4 regions of the Allobosea sp. RCC_152_1 genome follow, and region 1 is predicted to be linked to each of the others. Evidence: predicted binding sites of a transcription regulator. Region 1 holds the regulator's gene; each other region holds the start of a gene.
The links. The regulator PhoB, encoded in region 1, activates phosphate uptake and scavenging genes when phosphate is short. The targets are predictions, from matches to a motif close to TGTCATNNANCTGTCAT.

Region 1 (5,348 bases):
CGCCGAAGAACTTGCTGACATTGGCGACGGTGACGATGGCGGTATCCGCATCCGCCTGGTTCTGCGCCGCGCTCATGCCGGCTCCTCCTCGATCTTGACGGTGCGTTTCGCCCGCCTCTCGCCGCGTCCCTTCGAGAAATGGCGCTCGAGGAAATACTGCCCGATCTGCAGCAGCGTCACCACGAGCAGATACCAGCCGGCGGCGACGATCAGCAATTCGATGACGCGGGCATTGGCGAAATAGATCGTCTGGGCGTTGCGCAGGATCTCGGCATACTGGATCACGCTCGCCACCGAGGTCAGCTTCACCATGCTGATCACCTCGTTGCCGACCGGCGGAATGATGACGCGCATCGCCTGCGGCAGCACGATGCGACGCAGCGCCGTCAGCCGCGTCATGCCGATCGCCTTGGCGGCTTCGGTCTGCCCGGTATCGACGGAGAGGATGCCGCCGCGCACCACCTCGGCGGTATAGGCGCCCTGGTTCATGCCGAGCCCGAGCAGCGTCGCCATGAACGGACCGATGATGTCGATGGTGCGCCAGGAGAACAGCCCGGGAATGCCGATGGTCGGGAAGACCAGCGCCAGGTTGAACCAGATCAGGAGCTGCAGCAGCAGCGGCGTGCCGCGGAAGAACCAGATGTAGAACAGCGCGACGCTGCGCAGCACCGGGTTCGGCGACATATACATGATCGCGAAGACGACCCCGAGCACGATGCCCAGCGTCATTGCGCAGACCGTCATGATCAGCGTGTTGCCGAGACCGGAGAGGATCGCGGGCGCGGTGAAGAACTGCCCGACCACCGGCCAGGCGATGTCGCCCTTGACGAAGGCGGCGACGATCCAGGCGAGGACAGCGATGATGAGCGCCGCCGCGACCCAACGCCCATAGAAACGACGCGGCACGATCCTGAGTCGCGCGATCGCGGCCAGATCGCGGCTGGCGACCGGCGAGGTGACGGCATGGCTCATCGACGGCGCTCCCGGACAGGCTTGCCGGCGGCTCTCGAAAGCGCCATCGACCGCGATGCCGTTGGTCCGCGGAAACCACCGCAGCACGGGCAGATTGTCAAATTCATGCGAGCCCCTCCTCCCCAAGCGTAAGAATGACCTCTTGACCCGGCAGCCAGCAAACGAAACGATCTCCGGTAGCCTAGTCCAAAACGGAATACCCATGGCCTTGCGGCCCCCGCCCTCCTCCACCGCCATGCGCGCCTTCGTCACCGTCGCGCGACTGGGCTCGACCGCCCGCGCCGCAGGCGTCGTCAACCTGACGCAGAGCGCGGTCTCCAAGCAGATCCTGTCGCTCGAGCACCATCTCGGCACCGTGCTGTTCGAGCGCAATCCGGTCGGCCTCAAGCTCACCGAGGCCGGCGCAATCTACCTGCCCTATGCCGAGGCCGCCCTGGAGCAGATGGAACGCGGTGCGATGCGCCTGGCCGAGCGCGTCGCCATCGCCCGGCCGATCCGGTTGCACATGGTCGCCATCGCCGGCGAGCGCTGGCTGATGGAGCGCTTCCCCGTCTTCGCCGAGGCCCATCCCGGCGTCGATGTCCAGTTCACCAACTATGTCAGCGAAAACGAGACGGAAGAGCCCGACATCGAGATCAACCACGGCACCCCGCCCTGGCCCGGCAAGGAGGCGCATTATCTGTTCGGCCGCGATGTCGCCCTCGTCGCCGCGCCCGAATTGCTGGAGCGCATGGGCGGTTTCCGCCGCGCCGCCGACATCCAGAAGATGACGCTGCTGCAGCATTACCAGATGCCGGCCTTCTGGGCCGAGTTCACCGAGGCGCATGGCCTGCGCGGCGCGGTGCCGGCCCATACCGTCCGATACGGCTATTACTCCGTCATCATCCGCGCCGCGGTCGCGGGGCTCGGCGTCGCGCTGGCGCCACGCTGCTATGTCGCCGAGGAACTGGCTTCGGGCGCATTGGTCAACCCGCTCGATATCGGCTTCACCAGCGTCACCGGCTGCTGGCTGACCCGCCGCCTGGACCAGCCCTCGCGCCCCGGCCTCGACGCCTTCATCGCCTGGCTGAGGACGGAGGCCGCGGCTTTCGACGCGGCGACGCGAGCAGCCTGAGCGCCCGCAACCTCCCGGCCGGCCATGCGTTGACATCGGCACAGGAGGAGGCCGCCATGATCACCATTCTTCCGGCTCCCGACCATGTTCTCGCCATCGCGTTCAGCGGCACCATCGAGCCGGCCGATATCGAGCGCGTCGCCGCCGATGTCGAAGACCGGCTGAGCCGGCACGAGAAGGTCGCGATCCTCGCCGATATCACCGCCTTCGACGACATGACCTTCGCCGCCGCCTGGAAGGACGCGCGCTACAGCTTCGGCAAGCTCTGGGAACTCAGGCGCTTCCCCAAGGAGGCGATCATCGTCGAGAAGGGCTGGCTCGATCGCGTCGCGCGGCTCTTCGCCCCGGTGGTCCCCTTCGTCGAGATCCGCACCTTCCCGCCGGCCGAGCGCGAAGCCGCGCTGGCCTGGGCCGCCGATATCGAGGGCGGCCCCGACACCTGAAGCACGGGCGCTGCGAGCCGGGGCTCGGCTCGCGTGTCAGCTCCGGCGGCGGTCAGCTTCTGGCGAACGTCTCGTCGAAGGCATAGCCCGCGCCGCGCACGGTCCGGAGCGGGTCCTTGGCGTCGGCAGGCGTGATCGCCTTGCGCAGGCGGCCGACATGCACGTCGACGGTGCGCTCGTCGATATAGACGTCCCGGCCCCAGACGGCGTCGAGGAGCTGGGCGCGGGAATAGACGCGGCCCGGTGCCTGCATCAGGAACTCGAGCAGGCGGAACTCGGTCGGCCCCAGATGCAGCTCGCTGCCGGCGCGGCGGACGCGCCGGGTGGTGCGGTCGAGCTCAAGGTCGCCCGCCTGCAGAAGACCGGCGACATGGCCGGGCTTCGCCCGGCGCAGCAGCGCCTGGATGCGCGCCGTCAGCTCCGGCAGGGAGAACGGCTTCACGACATAGTCGTCGGCGCCGGTCGCGAGCCCGCGCACCCGCTCGGTCTCCTCGCCGCGCGCCGTCAACATGATGATCGGCACCCGCTCGGTGTCGCGCCGCGAGCGCAGCCGGCGGCAGAGCTCGATGCCGGAAAGGCCCGGCAGCATCCAGTCCAGCAGCACCAGATCGGGCGTGTGGTCGCGCAGATGCAGTTCGGCGTCGTCCCCCCGCGCCACGCTGTCGACCTCGAAGCCCTCGGCTTCGAGGTTGTAGCGCAGCAGCAGGGTGAGAGGCTCTTCGTCCTCGACGATCAGGATGCGTGCCGCCATGATTCCTTAGCCTCAGCTACCCGTGATCGCCTCGACCTCGATATTGGTCGTGTCGAGCTTCGGCCGGTTCGCGTCGAGCGAGTCACCGGTGATGAGATAGTGGATCGTCTCGGCGATGTTGGTGGTGTGGTCGCCGATGCGCTCGATGTTCTTGGCGCAGAACAGGAGATGCGTGCAGAAGGTGATGTTGCGCGGATCTTCCATCATATAGGTCAGGAGCTCGCGGAACAGCGAGGTGTAGAGCGCGTCGATCTCGTCGTCGCGGCGCCAGACCTCGAGCGCCTTCTGCTCGTTGCCGGCGGCATAGGCGTCGAGCACGTCCTTGAGCTGCGCCTGAACGAGGCGGCTGATGTGCTCCAGCCCGACCACGGCGCGGTGCGGCGGCTGGAACTGCCCGGAGATGGCGACGGCGCGCTTGGCGATGTTCTTGGCGAGATCGCCGACACGCTCGACATCCGCCGCGATGCGGATGGCGGAGATCAGCTCGCGCAGATCGTTGGCCAGCGGCTGGCGCCGGGCGATGGTCAGCACCGCCTTCTCCTCGACCTCGCGCTGGAGATTGTCGAGGCGCTGATCGGCGGAGATGATCTTCTGGGCCAGCGTGGTGTCGCGGCGCACCAGCGCCACGGTCGCATCGCCGAGCATGCGCTCGGCCATCCCGCCCATTTCGGCGAGGCTGCGGCGAAGGCCTTCGAGATCGGCGTCGTAGGAGCGGACGATATGGTCGGTCATGGGGTTCCTCCTCCGTCGCCGCTCAGCCGAACCGGCCGGTGACGTAATCCTGCGTCTGCTTCTTCGCCGGGTTCATGAAGATCGTGTTGGTCGGCGCGAACTCGATGACCTCGCCGAGATACATGAAGGCCGTGTACTGCGAGATGCGCGCCGCCTGCTGCATGTTGTGCGTCACGATGGCGATGGTGAAGTCGCTCTTGAGCTGCTCCAGCAGGTCCTCGATCTTGCCGGTCGAGATCGGGTCGAGCGCCGAGGTCGGCTCGTCGAACAGGATCACTTCCGGCTTCTGCGCGATGGTGCGCGCGATGCACAGGCGCTGCTGCTGGCCGCCGGAGAGGCCCATGCCGGAGCTCTTCAGCTTGTCCTTGACCTCGTCCCAGAGCGCGGCGCGGCGCAGTGCGCCCTCGACGCGGTCGTCGAGCTCCGACTTCGGCGGCTTCTCGTAGAGGCGGATGCCGAAGGCGACGTTGTCGTAGATCGACATCGGGAACGGCGTCGGCTTCTGGAACACCATGCCGACGCGCGAGCGCAGCTCGTTCACATCGACGTCGTTGGAGATGATGTTGCGTCCGTCGAGCATGATCTCGCCGGTCGCCTTCTGCTCCGGATAGAGCGAGTAGATCCGGTTGAAGATGCGCAGCAGGGTCGACTTGCCGCAGCCCGAAGGCCCGATCAGCGCCGTGACATGGCGGTCACGGAAGTCGAGATTGATGTTCTTCAGCGCCTTGTGCTCGCCGTAGTAGAAATCGAGGTTTTTCACCGCGATCCGGACGGGAGCCTCGGCATCGAGCGACTGCGGGGAGAGTTCAAGGGTCGAAAGCATCGACATGGTCCTCAAGGTCGGGCGCGACCGGGCTGGATTCAAGTCTTATTTGCCGCCGGCGACGACGCGCCGGGCGATGATCGAGAGCAGCAGGATCGAGATCGTGATGATCAGCGAACCAGCCCAGGCGAGTTGCTGCCAGTTCTCGTAAGGGGCGGAGGCGAACTGGTAGATCGTGACCGGCAGGTTGGAAACGCCGCCGACGAGATTGGGCGAGAACCAGAAATTGTTGTTCAGCGCGGTGAAGATCAGCGGCGCCGTCTCGCCGGCGATGCGGGCGAGTGCCAGCAGGATGCCAGTGACCATGCCGGCCTTCGCCGCGCGCCAGGTCACGCTGGTGATGACGACGGAAGGCGGCGCGCCGAGCGCCGAGCCTGCCTCGCGCAGCGGGCCGGGCACGAGGCTGAGCATGTCCTCGGTGGTGCGCACGATGACCGGGATCGCGATGATGCCGAGCGCGACGCCGCCGGCCCAGCCGGAATAGCCGCGGAAGGGCTCGACCAGGATGACGTA
Region 2 (5,348 bases), on a different contig from region 1:
GCGACCTGCCGGCCGAGCCCGGCCATCTCCTTCTCGTTGAAGACCTGCGACGGTGCCCGAACGAGCATCTCGTAGACGACGAGACGAACCGAGTTCGAGCCGATATCGACGATGGCGATGGTGTCGCCGAGCGCCAGACGGCCGGGCGCGTGCTGCAATTCAGGCCTTACGGCCTCCCTTGCGGGAAAGGGCACGGGGACTGGAACTGGAGAGCGATTTTCCACGACCGGACAGACTCGGATTTGTCATGAAGTAATTATGCGCATTGAACGGTTCTTCGTTCGGCGCCGGGACAATGCGGCGCGAGCCGCCATCGGGCAGGATCGTCCAGCTCTGCTCATTGTCGAGCAGGTTGGCGAGCATGATCTGATCGAGCAATTGCTGGTGCACCGTCGGGTTCAGGATCGGCGTCAGCGCCTCGACGCGACGGTCGAGATTGCGCGGCATCAGGTCGGCGGAGGAGATGTAGACCTTCGCCTTGGGCGAAGGCAAGCCATGGCCGGCGCCGAAGGCGTAGATGCGGTTGTGCTCCAGGAAGCGGCCGATGATCGACTTGACCCGGATATTCTCCGACAAACCGGGCAGGCCTGGCCGCAGGCAGCAGATGCCGCGCACGACGAAGTCGATCTCGACGCCGGCCCGGCTGGCGTCATAGAGCGCGTCGATGATCTCGGGATCGACCAGCGAGTTGCACTTGCCCCAGATCGCGCCCTTGCGGCCGGCCTTCACATGCGCGACCTCCTCGGCGATGTCGCCGAGCAGGCGCTTCTTCAGGTTCGTCGGCGAGACGGCCATGCGCTCCAGCCCGGCCGGCTCGGCATAGCCGGTGATGAAGTTGAAGACGCGCGCGACGTCCTGCGAAAGCACCGGATCGGCGGTGAAGAAGGACACGTCGGTGTAGATGCGCGCCGTGATCGGATGGTAGTTGCCGGTCGCGATATGGCAGTAGCTGACGAGCTGGCCGGCCTCGCGCCGCACGACCAGTGACAGCTTGGCATGGGTCTTCAGCTCGATGAAGCCGTAGACGACCTGGACGCCGGCGCGCTCCATCTCCTTGGCCCAGCGGATGTTCGCTTCCTCGTCAAAGCGGGCCTTGAGCTCGACCAGCGCGGTCACCGACTTGCCGGCCTCGGCGGCCTCGGTCAGCGCCTTGACGATCGGCGAGTTCGAGGAGGTGCGGTAGAGCGTCTGCTTGATCGCGACGACATTGGGGTCGCGCGCCGCCTGCTGCAGGAACTGCACCACGACGTCGAAGCTCTCATAGGGGTGATGGACCAGCAGGTCCTTCTGCCGGATCGCGGCGAAGCAGTCGCCGCCATGCTCGCGGATGCGCTCGGGAAAACGGGCGTTGTAGGGCCTGAACTTGAGGTCCGGCCGGTCGACGCTGACGAGCTGGGCAAGCTCGTTCAGGCCGATCATGCCGTTGACCTCGACGACCTCGTCGCTGTCGACCTTGAGCTCGCGCACGATCATCCGGCGCAGATGGTCGGGCATGCCGGTCGAGAGTTCGAGCCGGATGACGACGCCGAGGCGCCGCTGCTTCAGCATGGTCTCGAAGACGCGGACGAGGTCCTCCGCCTCCTCCTCGATATCGAGGTCGGAGTCGCGGATGACGCGGAAGGAGCCGGTGCCCTTGACCTCGTAGCCGGGGAAAAGCTTGGCGATGAAGAGCGAGACCGCATCCTCGAGGGTGATGAAGCGGTGCAAACCTTCGCGGGCGAGATCGGGCAGCTCGATGAAGCGGTCGATCTTGATCGGCACGCGGATCAGCGCGTCGAGCTGGCGCCCGTCGCTGAGGCGCTCCAGCGCGAGCGCGACGGTGAAACCGAGATTCGGGATGAAGGGGAAGGGATGGGCCGGGTCGATCGCCAGCGGCGTCAGCACCGGGAAGACGTAATTGAGGAAATAATCCTCCAGCCAGATCCGGTCCTGCGAACCGATATCGGCCGGACCGAGCAGATGGATGCGATTTTCGTGCAGCTCATGGCGCAGTTCGACCCAGCGCGCCTGCTGGTCGTCGGTCAGGGCCGAAACCGCATTGCCGATCTCGACGAGCTGCTCGGCCGGGGTGAGCCCGTCCTGGCTGGGGGTGACGACGCCGGCCTTGAGCTGCTCGCGCAGGCCCGAGACGCGGACCATGAAGAACTCGTCGAGGTTGTTGGCCGAGATCGAGAGGAAGCGCAGCTGCTCCAGCAGCGGATGGCTGCGGTTCGACGCCTCCTCCATGACCCGGCGGTTGAACTGCAGCCACGAGAGCTCGCGATTCATGAAGCGCGCCGGCTGCCGGCGCAGCGGCAATGCGTCCGAATCCCCCGTCGCCCTATCCGGCATGTCGGGCATGTCGGCCGCGATCTCCGTGGTCATGCGCTTGGTCCGTACCCTTACCCTGGTCGTCGTCCTGCTCGTGCGTCTCATGGGGCGTTGTGAAGCCATCCTACCGTGACGGTTCGATGACAAGCGACATGAATCGCTGTCGGAAAAGGTTAGCAGGCATCGGCCGCCGGCCATAGATATGAGGCTTCACGGGGCGCCCGGCAGCCCCCGCGATCGTCAGCAGGCCGCTCAGCCCGGCTCCTGCGGGAACAGCTCGGCCAGCACCTCCTGCACCAGCGGGCGCGTCACGCGCCGGCCGCGCTCCAGCGCCACCCGGTCGAGCCGGTCCACGACCTGCCGCGCGGCGGCGAAGGAGCGCTCCATCCTGAGCGCCAGCGTATCGATGACCGCCGTATCGACCACGAGCTGGCGATCGATGAAGAGCTTGACCAGCACGGCGCAGAGCAGCCCGTCATCCGGCGGTTCGATGGTGGCGCTCGGTGCCAACCGCAGGCGCGAGAGCAGGTCCGGCACGCGCAGGCCCCAGAGATCGGGCGGCGTGCGCGCCGTCAGCAGCAGATGGCCGCCGCGCGCCTTGATCGCGTTCATCAGATGGAACAGCGCCGGCTCGTCGAAGGGGCCGGCATCGCAATCCTCGATCACGAGCGCGCCGCCCGAGACCAGATGCGGCACCTTCTCGTCAGCCAGATCACGCGCGGGAATTGTCCAGGCATGGGCCATGCGGGCCCAGATCGCGGCGAGATGGGTCTTGCCCGCGCCTTCCGGTCCCGTCAGGCGCAGCCAGGCATCGGGCCAGCGCGGCCAGCTTTCGACCAGCCCGTAGGCCGCCTCGTTCGAGGGGCCGACGAGGAAATCCTCGACGCCGTGGCGGCTGTCGACCGGCAGGTCGAAGGCGAGCTGGCGCGGGCGCGAAGGCGCGTCTGACATGGGCGGCTCAGCGCTCGATCTCGATCGTCACATCGGCCTTCGCCGGGTTCGGATGAATGCCGCGATAGAGATTGCTGGCGAGATACTGCCTGAGGGCGAAGCGGCAGAGCACGCCGATCACCGCCGCCAGCGGCACCGCCAGCAGCAGGCCGACGAAGCCGAAGAGCGAACCGAAGGCGAGCAGCGCGAACATCAGCCAGACCGGATGGACGCCGATCGAGTCGCCGACGAATTTCGGCTGGAAGATGTTGCCCTCGAGGAACTGCCCGACCAGGAAGACGCCGAGCGTCGCCAGCGGCCAGGTCCAGTCCGGCCAGAACTGCACCGTCGCGACGCCGACCGAGAGCACGAGCCCGGTCAGCGAGCCGACATAGGGAATGAAGGAGAGGAAACCCGAGATGATGCCGATCAACGCGCCGAAATTGACGCCGACGACGCTCAGCCCGATGGCGTAAAATGCGCCCAGCAGCAGGCAGACCAGCGCCTGCCCGCGCAGGAAGCCTGCGATGGCGGTGTCCATCTCGCGCACCAGCCCGCGGATGGTCTTGCGATGGTCGCGCGGCAGCCAGCTATCGACGGTCGCGACCATGCGATCCCAGTCGACCAGCAGATAGAAGGCGATGACCGGCGTCAGCACCAGCAGCGAAAAGACGCCGACGATCGCGGTGCCGCCGCTCCAGAGCGATTGCAGCAGGCCGCCAACCCATTTCGTCGCCTGGCCGACGAGGTCGCCCAGCGAACTCTGCGCCTGCTTGGCAAGATCGCCGCCGCCGAAGCGCTCGAGCCAGGGCGCGCCCTTTTCGAGCACGAGCGACTGCAGTTTCGCCGCATCCCCGGGCAGCCGCGCCACCAGCCCGGCGAGCTGCTGGCCGAGCAGCGGCGCGAGCAGGATCAGCACCAGCGCGAAGATCAGGATGAAGACGACGAGGATGACGATGGTCGCGGCAAGGCGGCTCATCCCGAGGCGCTCCAGCCGGTCGGCCAGCGGATCGAGCAGATAGGCAAGCGCCAGCGCCGCGATGAAGGGCAGCAGGATGTCCCTGAGCAGCACCAGGAACAGCACGAAGACGAAGAGGGAACCCAGCCAAAAGCCGATCTGGCGCTGTAAGGTCATCCATCAGCCTCTTCGCGTCTTCGGCGGGAAGACGAGCAACTCTATACGTGGTCCGGCGGTTCCCGGCCAGCGCGGGCGGTCTCGGCCGATCCCGCCATGTGCCGCAGCCAGAAGGCGAGATAGGCCGCCATCGAGGCCAGCGTCAACAAGGCGACAACCAGCTCGCCGACCGTGCCGGCGGGACCGGGATCGATGCCGAAGGCGCGCGAGCCGAGCGCCAGCGCGGCAAAGGCGATCTGCGCGGCGGTGTTGAGCTTACTGACGATAAAGGGGGCGATCGTGACCGGCCGGTCGAGCAGCCAGGAGAGCAGCACCGCGGCCACGATCATGATGTCGCGCGCCACGACCAGGACGACGAGCCAGAACGGAATCGCGCCGACCACCGCGAGCGTGATGTAGATCGAGACGATCAGCGCCTTGTCGGCGATGGGATCGAGATAGGCGCCGAGCTCGCTCGCCATGCCGCAGCGCTTGGCGAGGAAGCCGTCGACGGCATCGGATACGCCGGCGACGACGAAAATGACGAAAGCGGCGTCCCAGCGCGCATTGACGATCATCACGATGACGAGCGGCACCAGGAAGAGCCGGCCGAGCGTGATCAGATTCGGGATCGTCATGGGTGCAGCTTCGCTCAGCATCACGCGCAATGCCAGCCCGGCCACTCATGACATCCGTTTCCTCGCGCCGTCATCCCGCGTTGGCCCAGGCATGGATCCCGGGTCTCTCTTTCGGTCGCCCGGAATGACGCAAGATGGCGATGATAAAGCCAATAAAGCCCGTTCCAAGCCTTGCCAGCCGGGGCGTGCTTGCCTATCGCTCCCGCGAACAGGAACAAAGGCGAGACCGCAATGAGCAAGCCCGGCGCAAACGGACTGACCTATGCGCAGGCAGGTGTCGATATCGACGCCGGCAATGCCATGGTCGACGAGATCAAGCCGCTGGTGCGCGCGACGCGCCGGCCGGGCGCGGACGC
Region 3 (5,348 bases), on a different contig from region 1:
CAGCGACCGCCAACCGCCGCCCGGTCCGCTGGCCGGCTTGATGAGGAGAGCAAGATCATGAAGCCGCTGACTGCCGGCGTGACACGCGCCAATGAAGGCCTGGACGCGATTTCCTGGAACATCCTCGGCCAGACCTATGTACCGAAGACGCTGTCGCAGGACAGCTTCTCCTGGCACGCGACCTTCCCGCCGGGCACCTTCGTGCCGCCGCATATCCACACGACGCAGGACGAGTTCGTCTACATGCTGGAGGGAAGGCTCGATCTCGTGCTCGACGGGCAGGAGAGCTTCGCCACCGCCGGAGACCTGATCCGCCTGCCCCGCAATGTGCCGCATGGCCTGTTCAACAAGAGCGACGCGACGGTGAAGTGCCTGTTCTGGGTTTCGCCGACCGGCCGGCTCTACGATCTGTTCTGGGGCATCCATTCCATGGCGGAGCAGAAGCCGGCGGATGTCGTCGCGCTCTCGGCCAAGCACGAGGTCGATTTCCTGCCGCCGCCGCCCGAAGGCGCCTGAGCCGGCACATTCCCGTGAAAAGCATCGCCTCGCCGGCCGATCGCCCCCTGGCCGGCGATGGCCCGTTAAGGATAATCAATCGTTAAGCGTGAGCGCGCGGATCTGATCTGCTTAACTGCCCCTGCAACCTTGGGTCGTTGTCTTTCGGGGAACGCAACAGCGATGGATACCGAACGTCGTCGCGCGCCGCGCCAGCGCACGCTGCTCGGCGGGATCGTGGCCTTCAACGGCCGGCGCTCGACACTCGATTGCACGATCCGGAACCTGTCCGGCAGCGGCGCGCTGATGGCCGTGCCGGATGCCGTTGCGCTGCCGCCGTCCTTCGAGCTCGAAATCCCTTCGCGGCAGCGTCAGTATTCGGCACGCACGGTCTGGCGCAGCGGCGAGCGGATCGGCATCGTCTTCACCGATCCGGCCGAGGCCGTGCCGCTCGACCTGATGCGCCGGCTCAAGGCTTGCGAAACGGCGAATGCCAGTCTGAAGACCCGCATCCGCCAGCTGACCGAGGCCGGTTGATCAACCCTTGCGGGTTGCCAGTTGCTCGGCCGAGAAGCCGGCCTTGCCGGCATAGGACTTCACGATCTGCTCGCGCCTCGCGTAGCTCAGCACACGCTCGACATCGTCGAAACCGTTCGGAGCCAGCGCCTCGACCGCGTCGATCACCCGCTCCGGCCCGCCGACCCGGTTCATCGCCACCACCTCCGCCGTCGCCGGCAAGCGCTCAGCCTCATAGGCCGCGAGTGCCTGGCGCGGATGCTCGGCCCTGGCCAGCCGGTCGGCGAGGCAGCGCGCATCGAGGATCGCCTGCGAAGCGCCGTTCGAGCCGACCGGATACATCGGATGGGCGGCATCGCCGAGCAGCGTGACGCGGCCATGGGTCCAGCGCGGCAGCGGGTCGCGGTCGCACATCGGGTACTCCCAGAAGGTCGCAGTCGCCCGGATCAGGCCGAGGATGTCGAAGCCCGGCACGCTGAAACGGCGCGCGAAGGGCAGCACGTCCTCGAGGCGGCCCGACTTCGACCAGGCCTCCTTCGGCGGCGGCCGCTCGGGATCGCCATTGCGGATGTTGACGACCCAGTTGGTCAATCGCGTCTGTGGCGTCGCCCCCTTGCCGATCGGGTAGAGCACAAGCTTGCCGGCCATGCCGCCGGCGATGATCATGCTCTCGCCGTCGAGGAAGATCGGCCAGTCGCAGGCGCCGCGCCACATCTGCACGCCCTGCCAGCACGGCGGCCCCTGGTTCGGGAAGTAGAAAGCCCTGACCGCCGAATGGATGCCGTCGGCGCCCACCAGGATGTCGCCGCGCGCCGTCTCGCCAGCCTCACCGAAGCGGGCATCGCTGAAATGCGCGGTGACACCGCCCTCATCCTGCAGGAAGCCAAGCAGGCGCCGGCCGGTGCGGATCGCATCCTCGCCAAGCCGCTCGGCGACCGCGTCGCGGATGAGGCGCTGAAGCCTCCCGCGATGGATCGAGAATTGCGGCACCGGCGCGCCGGCATGCAGGCCGCGCGGCTCGCGCCAGACCGCCTGTCCGAAGCGGTTCATATAGATGAGTTCGCGCGTGCGAATCCCGGCCTCGTCGAGCGCCGGCAGCAGGCCGAGCTCGGTGAGCTCGCGGATCGCGTGCGGCAGCGTGTTGATCCCGACACCGACCTCGCGGATTTCCCCCGCCTGTTCGTAGACAGTCGCGCCGATGCCCCGTGCATGCAGCATCAGCGCCAAGGTTAACCCGCCGATGCCGCCGCCAACGATGATAACCCGCATGCACCGTTCCCTGATGTGCCCATTGTCCTGGGTCTGATATTTTAAGTTTGAAATATCTCTTTTCGATTTGTCAATTGCCGCCGGGCGCGGCGTTTCCGATCCACAGCCGCAATCGGCATCGACCGAAATCGGACAGCGAAGACGGAACAACGCCCCGGCGCTCCGACGTTGTTTTTCATCGAATTGTCACGTCGGCCACAGATAAAGCCGATGTTGGCTGGACGATGGCTCGGACTGTGTCCCGGCGGCTGTCGGTCGAACCGCGCGCCGTCTTCTTTCAACCCGTCACGCATAGAGTTGACAGCATGTCTCCCGACAATCTGGACCGCATCAAGGACGAGATTCTCGACAGCTTCGACGAGGAGCTGGAATTGCAGCTCGAAGATGACCGCCTCGACGAGCTCGTTGCGGAAGGGCTGGAAGGCTCGGGCGGCAATACGCTCGACCGCAAGGTCTATTTCCGTGAGCTCTTCCGCCTGCAGCACGAGCTCGTGCGCCTGCAGGATTGGATCCAGTACAAGAAGCTCAAGGTCGTCGTGCTGTTCGAAGGGCGCGACTCCGCCGGCAAGGGCGGCGCGATCAAGCGCGTGACGCAGCGTCTCAACCCGCGCATCTGCCGCGTCGTCGCCCTGCCCGCCCCGACCGAGCGCGAGCGCAACCAGTGGTATTTCCAGCGCTATGTTCCGCATCTGCCGAGCGCCGGCGAAATGGTGCTGTTCGACCGCTCCTGGTACAACCGCGCCGGCGTCGAGCGGGTGATGGGCTTCTGCACCCCCGAGGAGCTGGAGGAGTTCTTCCGCTCGGTTCCGGATTTCGAGCACATGCTCGTGCGCTCCGGCATCATCCTGATCAAGTACTGGTTCTCGATCACCGACGAGGAGCAGGAATTCCGCTTCCGCATGCGCATCGAGGATCCGTTGAAGCAGTGGAAGCTCTCGCCGATGGATCTGGAGAGCCGCGTCCACTGGGAGGACTACACCCGCGCCAAGGAAGAGATGCTGGAGCGGACCCATACGGAGCATGCGCCGTGGTCGGTCGTGCAGGCGGTCGACAAGAAGCGCGCCCGCCTCAACATGATCTCGCATCTGCTCGGCCAGATTCCCTATGAGAACGTGCCGAAGCCCGAGATCGTGCTGCCCGCGCGCGTGCGCAATCCGGATTATCTGCGCCATCCGGTGCCGCCGGAAATGTATGTGCCCGAGGTTTTTTGAGGAAGCGCGCCGGCTGCGCACCGACTAGCCCGGTACGCGAACCGTCATGGCGAGGAGCAAAGCGACGAAGCAATCCAGGGCAGCCAGGTGAAACCTCTCACTCGGTCCTGCTGGATTGCTTCGCTCCGCTCGCAATGACGGGCGTGTAAGCTCGCGACGCCCTTACTCGCTGAGAACCGCCTCAGCCCTTCGGGAAGGTCAGCGGCGAATAGTCGGTGACGGGGCGCTTGGCCCAATCATATTCCGGCGCGGCGGCCTCGGTGCGCTTCTGCGCCTCGTGCAGGCGGCGGGCGGCATCGGGGTAGTCCATCGTCAGCACCGTGCCGTCGGCCACGACCAGCCGACCATCGACATAGACGCGGTCGACGGCACGCTCAGCGGCCGCATAGACCATGCTGCGCACGGGGTCGCGGCGCGGCTGCATCATCGGATGGGCGAGATCGACCATGACGAGGTCCGCCTTGCAGCCGGCTTCCAGCCGCCCGATGTCGTCGCGGCCGAGCGCGGCGGCGCCGGCCGTGGTCGCAGCTTCGAAGATATCGGTTGTGGTGAGCGTGCGCGGGCTCTCCGCCATCAGCCGGGCGACATAGCCGGCATGGCGCATCTCCTCGAGCATGTTGTGCGGATAGGTGTCGGTGCCGAGCCCGATGCGGACGCCGGCCCGGCGGTAGCGCCCGAAATCGTCGAGCGCGATGCCACGGCGCATGAAGACCGTGGGGCAATGGGCGACGGTCGTGCCGGTCTCGGCGAGCAGTGCGAGGTCGCGCCGGCTGTGCCAGGCGACGCGCGGATAGTCGTCAAGGAAGATGGCGTGGCCGACGATGCTGGTATCGCCGAGCACGCCGAGCTTCTCGAGCCACTGGATCGGCGAGACGCCGTGGCGGCGGGTGATCTCGTGGAACTCCACCGTCGATTGCGCGGCATGGATCTGCCAGCGCAGCCCGCGGCGCCCGGCTTCGGCATGGCTTTCCTTGATCAGCCCCTCGCTGCAAGTGTCGATCTGGGCGGGGCAGACCATGCCGAAGAGCCGGCCGGAGGGATGGTTCTGCGCCTGCTCGATCACGTCGAGGGCCTGGGCCATGGCTGCCTGCCCGGCCTTCTCGTCCCATTCGTATTCGACGACATGGCCGTTCCTGGTGAACCAGCGGGCCGAGCGGAACATCGGCGACAGGCAGACGCGCAGGCCGCTATTGGCCGCGAGGTCGAGCCAGCCGGGATGGGCGACCGACAGGTCCGCGACCGTGGTGACGCCCGACAGCAGCAATTCCGAATAGGCAACCTCGACGCAGGCCGGCACCGCCTCGGCATCCGGCCGCAGGATCGGCATGAACTCGTAGAGCGAGGAGTTGTAGAGGGCGGGCGAGCCGAGCTCGTCGAGGAAGCCCTTGTTGAGCGGCTCGCTCGACGGGTGCGAATGGATGTTGACGAGGCCCGGCATGACCATACGCCCGCGCCCATCGACGGTTTCGTCGGCCTGCCCCTCATAGCGCTTGCCGACGAAGCTGATCGCGCCATCCGCGAAGGCGACATCGGCATCGTGCAGATAGACGTGGCGGGACGCTTCCGCATCCCAGGCGACAACGATGTCGGCGTTCTTGATGACCGTGATCGTCATGGTGTTCTCCTCCGCTCCCAAAGGCATGGCGCAGGCTGGTTTTACGGAACGGCGCCGTCATTCCGGACAAGCCGCGACAGCGGCGCCGATCCGGAATCCATCGTCAAGCGCAGCGCCCTTCGATGGATTCCGGGTCAAGCCCGGAATGACGGCTCGTTTCCGCGGAGAATCAGCCTGCGCTCGAAAAAAACTCAGCGCTTCAGCTTGATGTCGAGGCCCTTGTAGAGCCCGGCACCGTAGAT
Region 4 (5,348 bases), on a different contig from region 1:
ACTGCCGGAGAGGCCCCCGCCCTCCGTTCGGGCGAAGGCGTCGCCGAGGCCGTCGCGGCGGTCCGCGCTGCCGGCGCCGCCGCCGTGCTGTTCAATTGCAGCCAGCCGGAGGTGATGGGACCGGCCGTCGCGCTCGCACATGACGTTCTTGGAGAGGGTGGAATCCCGATCGGCGTCTACGCCAACGCCTTCCCCGAGAAGACCGGGGAAGCTGCAGCAAATGAGGGGCTGAGCGACCTGCGCGAGGATATCGTGCCGCTTCGCTATCGCGACTTCGGGCGGGACTGGCACCGCCGCGGCGCCCGGATCATCGGCGGGTGCTGCGGCATCGGACCGGATTCCATTTGCGAGCTCCACCGCGCGTTCCGCGCCGATTGAGCTTCCATGCGGTGAGCGGTGTTCCACAGCACGCGCGACGGGAGAAATTCCCCACTGCTGCGCGAATGATGGCTTTCCGACCGAATTCGCGGACAGGGGCTACGGGATCGGCTGCGTGGCGCCCGCGCCGAGCGAGCGCTGCATCATGACGCTGTCGGCCCAGCGACCATAGCGATAGGCGACGCCCGGCAACAGGCCGACCCGGGTGAAGCCGAAGCGCTCGTGCAATGCCAGCGACGTGCTGTTCTCCGCGTCGATATAGCCGATCATCTGGCGGAAGCCGGCGGCGGCGCAGGCGTCGATCAGCGCCTGCATCAGCAGCCGCCCGATGCCGTGCCCGAGATGCTCGTGGTGGACGTAGATCGAGTGCTTCACCGTGAAGCGGTAGGCCGGCCGCTTGCGGAACAGCACGACATAGGCATAGCCCACGACCTCGCCGCCGCGGGTCGCCACCAGATGCGGCAGCTTGCGGTTGCGCAGGTTCTTGCGCCGGTCGCGCAGATCGTCCGGCTGCGGCGTGCCGGTATCCTCGACGCCGGCCTCGATGCCGTGGCGGATATGCCGGCGATAAATCGCCAGCATGGGCTCGACATCGTCGTCGCGCGAGGGGCGGATGATGACGGGGCGGTCGGTTTCCATGCGTCGTCGCGATCCTCAGCCCTGCGCCTGCTCGCTGACGACATAGGTATGGAGCCGCACCTGCCCGGCGGCATCGACCTCGCGGTAGATGCCCTGGATCTCGACCTCGAAGCCGGGGAAGGCATTGAAGCAGGCTTCGAACATCTTGAGATAATCGATCATCGGCTTGGCCCGCTCGGTCAGCCGCTCGCCCGGCACGATGGTAGCGATGCCGGGCGGGTAGACGACGAAGGGCGTCGTCGCGATCCGCCCGGCGATGGCGTCGATGGGGAGATAGTCGACATCGTTGCGCGTCAGGCAGCGCGCCGCGTCATGCGGTGACATCGCCATCTCCGGCAGGTGCTCGGGCGAGAACTGTCGGCTCTGCAGCCCGCTGACGTCATGGTCGCGGAAGAAGCGATGCATATCGCCGCAGAGATCGCGCAGCCGCACGTTGCCATAGCGGCCGGGCCGGCGCCGGTAGAATTCCGGAATCGCGTCTTCCAGCAGGGCGTTGTCGTCATGCAGCTTCTTGAAGGCGACGAGCCCGCTGATCAGCGTGCCGGCCTTGCTGGCCTCGACGCCGGGCGTGAGTAAGAAAAGCAGCGAGTTCAGATCGTTCTTCTCGGCGACGATCCGATTCTCGCGCAGGAACTGCGCGACGATCGGCGCGGGGATGCCATGCTCGGCATAGGCGCCGGTCTCGCGGTCGAAGCCGGGGGTCAGCAAGGTCAGCTTGTTGGGGTCCGTCATGGCGAAGCCCGGCTCCATCCGCGTGAAGCCGTGCCAGCTCGCATCCGCCGCGAGCTGCCAATAGGCAGGATTGCTGGCGAGCTGGTCGGTAGAGACCATCTCCCAGGCGACGTCGTGGACAGCACCCTCGCGCGCAGCATCGGCGATGCTGACCCGATCCGGCACGAAGGGCTCGAAGAACCAGCGCCGCTCGGGCCGGACCTCTTTCTCCTCGAATTCGCGTCGCACGGCCCGGATCTTCTTGCGCAGCTCGATGCCGAGCCGGATCGTATCGTCCCAAAGCACCTCGCCGGAGCGGCCCTTCATCATCTGCGCACCGACATCGAGCGAGGCGAACAGTGGATAGAAGGGCGAGGTCGAGGCGTATTGCATGAAGCTCTCATTGAAGCGTCGATGCTCGACCCGACGCTTCTGGCCCTTGATGTGCCTGTCCTTGATATGGATCTGCGAGGCCTGGCTGAAGCTCGCGAGCTGCTTGTGGGTCGATTGCGTCGCGATGATGCCGGGCGACTCCGGCCCCAGCCCCGTCAGCCCCATGGCGAAGCGACCGGCATAGAGCGGGTGGAACTTCATGAAGCCGGCCCAGGCCTCGTCGAAGAGGATGTACTCGCAGAGATGCCCGATCTTATCGAGGATCATCTGCGCGCTGTGGATCGTGCCGTCATAGGTGCATTGCTCGACCACGGCGACGCGGAACGGGCGCGGCTTCTTCCAGGCATCCGGATCCTTGACCAGCGGATTGGTGCGGATGCGCTCGCGCAGCGCCTCCTCGTCGAAGCTCTCCCAGCGCATCGGGCCGATCAGCCCCCAGGCATTGCGCACTGTGGGGATGTAGACCGGAATGCCGCCGGCGATCAGCAGCGCGCCGTGATGGGCGGCCTTGTGGTTGTTGCGGTCGAACAGGACGAGGTCGCCATCGGTGACCAGCGCGGCGAGCGCGACCTTGTTCGAGGTCGAGGTACCGTTGAGGACAAAATAGGTCTTCTCCGCCCCGAAGATCTGGGCCGCTTCCTTCTGCGCCTTGAGCGCCGGGCCTTCATGGGTCAGGAGGTCGCCGAGATCGAGCACGGAATTGTCGAGATCGTCGCGGAAGACCGCCTCGCCGAGATGCTCCATGAACACCCGGCCGATCGGGCTGCGGCTGTAGAACACGCCGCCATTATGGCCCGGGCAGGTCCAGAGATGGTTCCCCTCCTCGGCATAATCGACGAGAGCGCCGAAAAACGGCGTCTTCAGCGTGTCGGCATATTGCTTCAGCCGGCTGATCAGGCTCTTGGCGATGAAGGGCGGGGTTTCCTCCGAAAGAAAGATATAGCCGTCGATGAAGTCGAGCACCTCGACCGGCACGTCCTCGAAGCGCTTGCGGCGGATCAGCAGGATGATGGGGAAGTCGAGGCCGCGCCGGCGCATCAGGTTGATCAGCGCGGCCGTCTTGCCCTCCAGCCCCTTCTTGCCCCAGTCGACCACCATGCAGCCGATGGCGGCATCGGTCTGGACCGCGATCTCGGCATCTTCGAGCTTTCGCGCCTTGACGACCTCGAAGCCCGATCGCTCGATCTCCTCGACGATCTGATGGAAGCGGATCCCTTCGAGATCCTCGGCATCGAAGTTCGGCGTTGCGAACAGGAAGGTGAAGCGCCTGAAATAGTCCATACCGGCTCCGCTGAGCATGAACCCGCAGCATTGGGTGAGTTTTACGACAATTCGGCGACTGCCGCTCCGGCCAAAGCCGCAGCGGGCGGGCGCCCCGCGGGCCGGAGAACGAGTTTCCAGGATGGGCGTCTCGATGCCGCCAGAACAGTTTGCCGCGGGACCGATCCGGACGACTAGAACCGCTTGGTCGAGAGCACGTCGAAGGTCTTGCCGATCGTCGCGACGGCCTTGTCATAATCGGCCAGCGACAGGCAGGCGATCAGGGCGTCGATGATGGCGAGCTGGGCGATGCGGCTCGTCATCGCCTCGGTGCGGAACTGGGTCTCGCGCGCCATGGTGTTGAGGACGATGTCGGCATAGGCGAGCAGCGGCGACTTGCCGAAATTGGTGATGCAGATCGTCATCGCCCCGGCTTCTCGCGCGAGCCTGGTCGCGGTGACGGTCTCGTGCGTCGAGCCCGAATGCGAGATCGTGATCGTCGCGACATCGGGGCCGGTCAGCGAGGCACTGATCGCCTGCACATGCGAATCGACCACGACCTTGGATTCGACGCCGACGCGCAGGAGCCGGTAATTGGCGTCCTCCGCGATCGGGCGGCGCTGCCGATGCCGTAGAGCTCGACGCGGCGCGCCTTGCGGATCGCCGCGACCGCGCGCTCCATCGCCCCCTGTCGAGCACCTTCATGGTGTCGTGCAGCGCCTGCAGATCGCTGCGGAAGACCTTCTCGATCACCGTCCCGGTGTCGTCGGTGCGGGCGAGATCCTCGTGGATGAACTGCACCGGCTGCACCAGGTCGCGCGCCAATGCGATCTTAACCTGCTGGAAGCCGCGCGCGCCGAGCTGGCGGCAGAGCGAGATCACGCTGCCCTCGCTCGCCTCCGCCCGTTCGGCCACTTCCGTGACTGACATGGCGGTCAGGTCATTGCCGCAAGGCCCATTCATAGGGCGAACCCATGCGATGGGCCGCGCGCATCATGGTGGCGTCCGCCCGCAGGCCCAGCATCAGGCTGAACGAGGCATTCCTTCCTGGAAGGCATCACGGCGTTGGAAGGTTCTTCGTCTTTGCGTTGTATCTTAAAAAGAACATTCGTTTGACTTAACAAACGATCCTTTTGCAAGATTTGGGGAGTCCGGCGCTGGTCGCCGACGACCGTGAATTTGCAGAAGGTGACGACCATGGCCGGCACGACGGGGCACTCCAAGCACTTCGAAGCGAGCCGCCGCGCGCTGCTGAAGCTGTCGCTGCTGCTGCCGTTCATTCCCTCTGCCGCTCGCGACGCAGCGGCTCAGGGGGCGCTTCCCCAGCAGATCCCCGCCGGGACGAAGCTGGTGGCGGCCGATCAGAACGAGGCGCTGCAGACGCTGATCCGCGCCTCGGGCGTGCAGGCGAAGCTCTCGAGCAACGTAACCTATGCCAATTTCCTCGGCGGTCCGGCGATCCTCGAAGCCTTCCGGGCCGGCGCGCTCGACCTCGCCACCGTCGGCAACACGCCGCCGATCCAGGCGCATGCCGCCGGCGAGAAGATCCCGATCATCGCCGCGCGCGTCTCCTCCGAGACCGATTACTTCCTCGCCGTCCGTCCCGGCCTGAAGATCGACAGCCTGGAAGAGCTGAAGGGCAAGAGCATCGCCTATGGCGAGGGCACCGGACGCCAGCCCTTCGTGCTGAATGCGCTCAAGCTCGCCGGGCTGACACGCAAGGACGTCAAGCTCGTGCCGCTTCGGGCCGCCGACTTCCCCGATGCGATCAGGACTGGCCAGGTCGACGTCGCGGCGCTCAACGAGCCGCATTTCTCGCGCTATCTCGCCGACTTCGCCGATCGCGGCGCAAGCGCGCTGCCGAAGGCTCAGAACGACCGGCTGCCCAAGAGCCTGACCTATCTCTACGCCAGCCAGAAGGCCCTCGACGACCCGGCGAAGGCGGCGGCGATCCGTGAATTCGTGGC

Region 2: the regulator PhoB is predicted to act here: its motif matches at 2,440-2,456, upstream of AB6806_RS04290 (RNA degradosome polyphosphate kinase).
Region 3: the regulator PhoB is predicted to act here: its motif matches at 2,454-2,470, upstream of ppk2 (polyphosphate kinase 2).
Region 4: the regulator PhoB is predicted to act here: its motif matches at 3,446-3,462, upstream of AB6806_RS02305 (Orn/Lys/Arg family decarboxylase).

What each region holds. Positions count from the first base shown of each region.
Region 1 is NZ_JBFUPU010000002.1:741,647-746,994, forward strand. Features, by position in the region: gene AB6806_RS09955 (amino acid ABC transporter ATP-binding protein) at 1-76, opposite strand, end outside; gene AB6806_RS09960 (amino acid ABC transporter permease) at 73-972, opposite strand; gene AB6806_RS09965 (LysR substrate-binding domain-containing protein) at 1,175-2,086, shown strand; gene AB6806_RS09970 (SpoIIAA family protein) at 2,143-2,529, shown strand; gene phoB (phosphate regulon transcriptional regulator PhoB) at 2,582-3,280, opposite strand; gene phoU (phosphate signaling complex protein PhoU) at 3,293-4,012, opposite strand; gene pstB (phosphate ABC transporter ATP-binding protein PstB) at 4,035-4,841, opposite strand; gene pstA (phosphate ABC transporter permease PstA) at 4,881-5,348, opposite strand, start outside.
Region 2 is NZ_JBFUPU010000001.1:923,239-928,586, reverse strand. Features, by position in the region: gene ppx (exopolyphosphatase) at 1-158, opposite strand, end outside; gene AB6806_RS04290 (RNA degradosome polyphosphate kinase) at 160-2,340, opposite strand; gene AB6806_RS04285 (HdaA/DnaA family protein) at 2,563-3,261, opposite strand; gene AB6806_RS04280 (AI-2E family transporter) at 3,269-4,375, opposite strand; gene AB6806_RS04275 (CDP-alcohol phosphatidyltransferase family protein) at 4,417-4,992, opposite strand; gene purM (phosphoribosylformylglycinamidine cyclo-ligase) at 5,224-5,348, shown strand, end outside.
Region 3 is NZ_JBFUPU010000003.1:451,768-457,115, forward strand. Features, by position in the region: gene AB6806_RS13985 (cupin domain-containing protein) at 58-516, shown strand; gene AB6806_RS13990 (PilZ domain-containing protein) at 679-1,032, shown strand; gene AB6806_RS13995 (flavin-dependent oxidoreductase) at 1,033-2,280, opposite strand; gene ppk2 (polyphosphate kinase 2) at 2,586-3,491, shown strand; gene AB6806_RS14005 (amidohydrolase family protein) at 3,673-5,106, opposite strand; gene AB6806_RS14010 (ABC transporter substrate-binding protein) at 5,298-5,348, opposite strand, start outside.
Region 4 is NZ_JBFUPU010000001.1:483,087-488,434, reverse strand. Features, by position in the region: gene AB6806_RS02315 (homocysteine S-methyltransferase family protein) at 1-378, shown strand, start outside; gene AB6806_RS02310 (GNAT family N-acetyltransferase) at 478-1,017, opposite strand; gene AB6806_RS02305 (Orn/Lys/Arg family decarboxylase) at 1,033-3,402, opposite strand; gene AB6806_RS02300 (MurR/RpiR family transcriptional regulator) at 3,576-3,938, opposite strand; partial or broken gene AB6806_RS02295 (hypothetical protein) at 4,249-4,311, opposite strand; gene AB6806_RS02290 (ABC transporter substrate-binding protein) at 4,555-5,348, shown strand, end outside.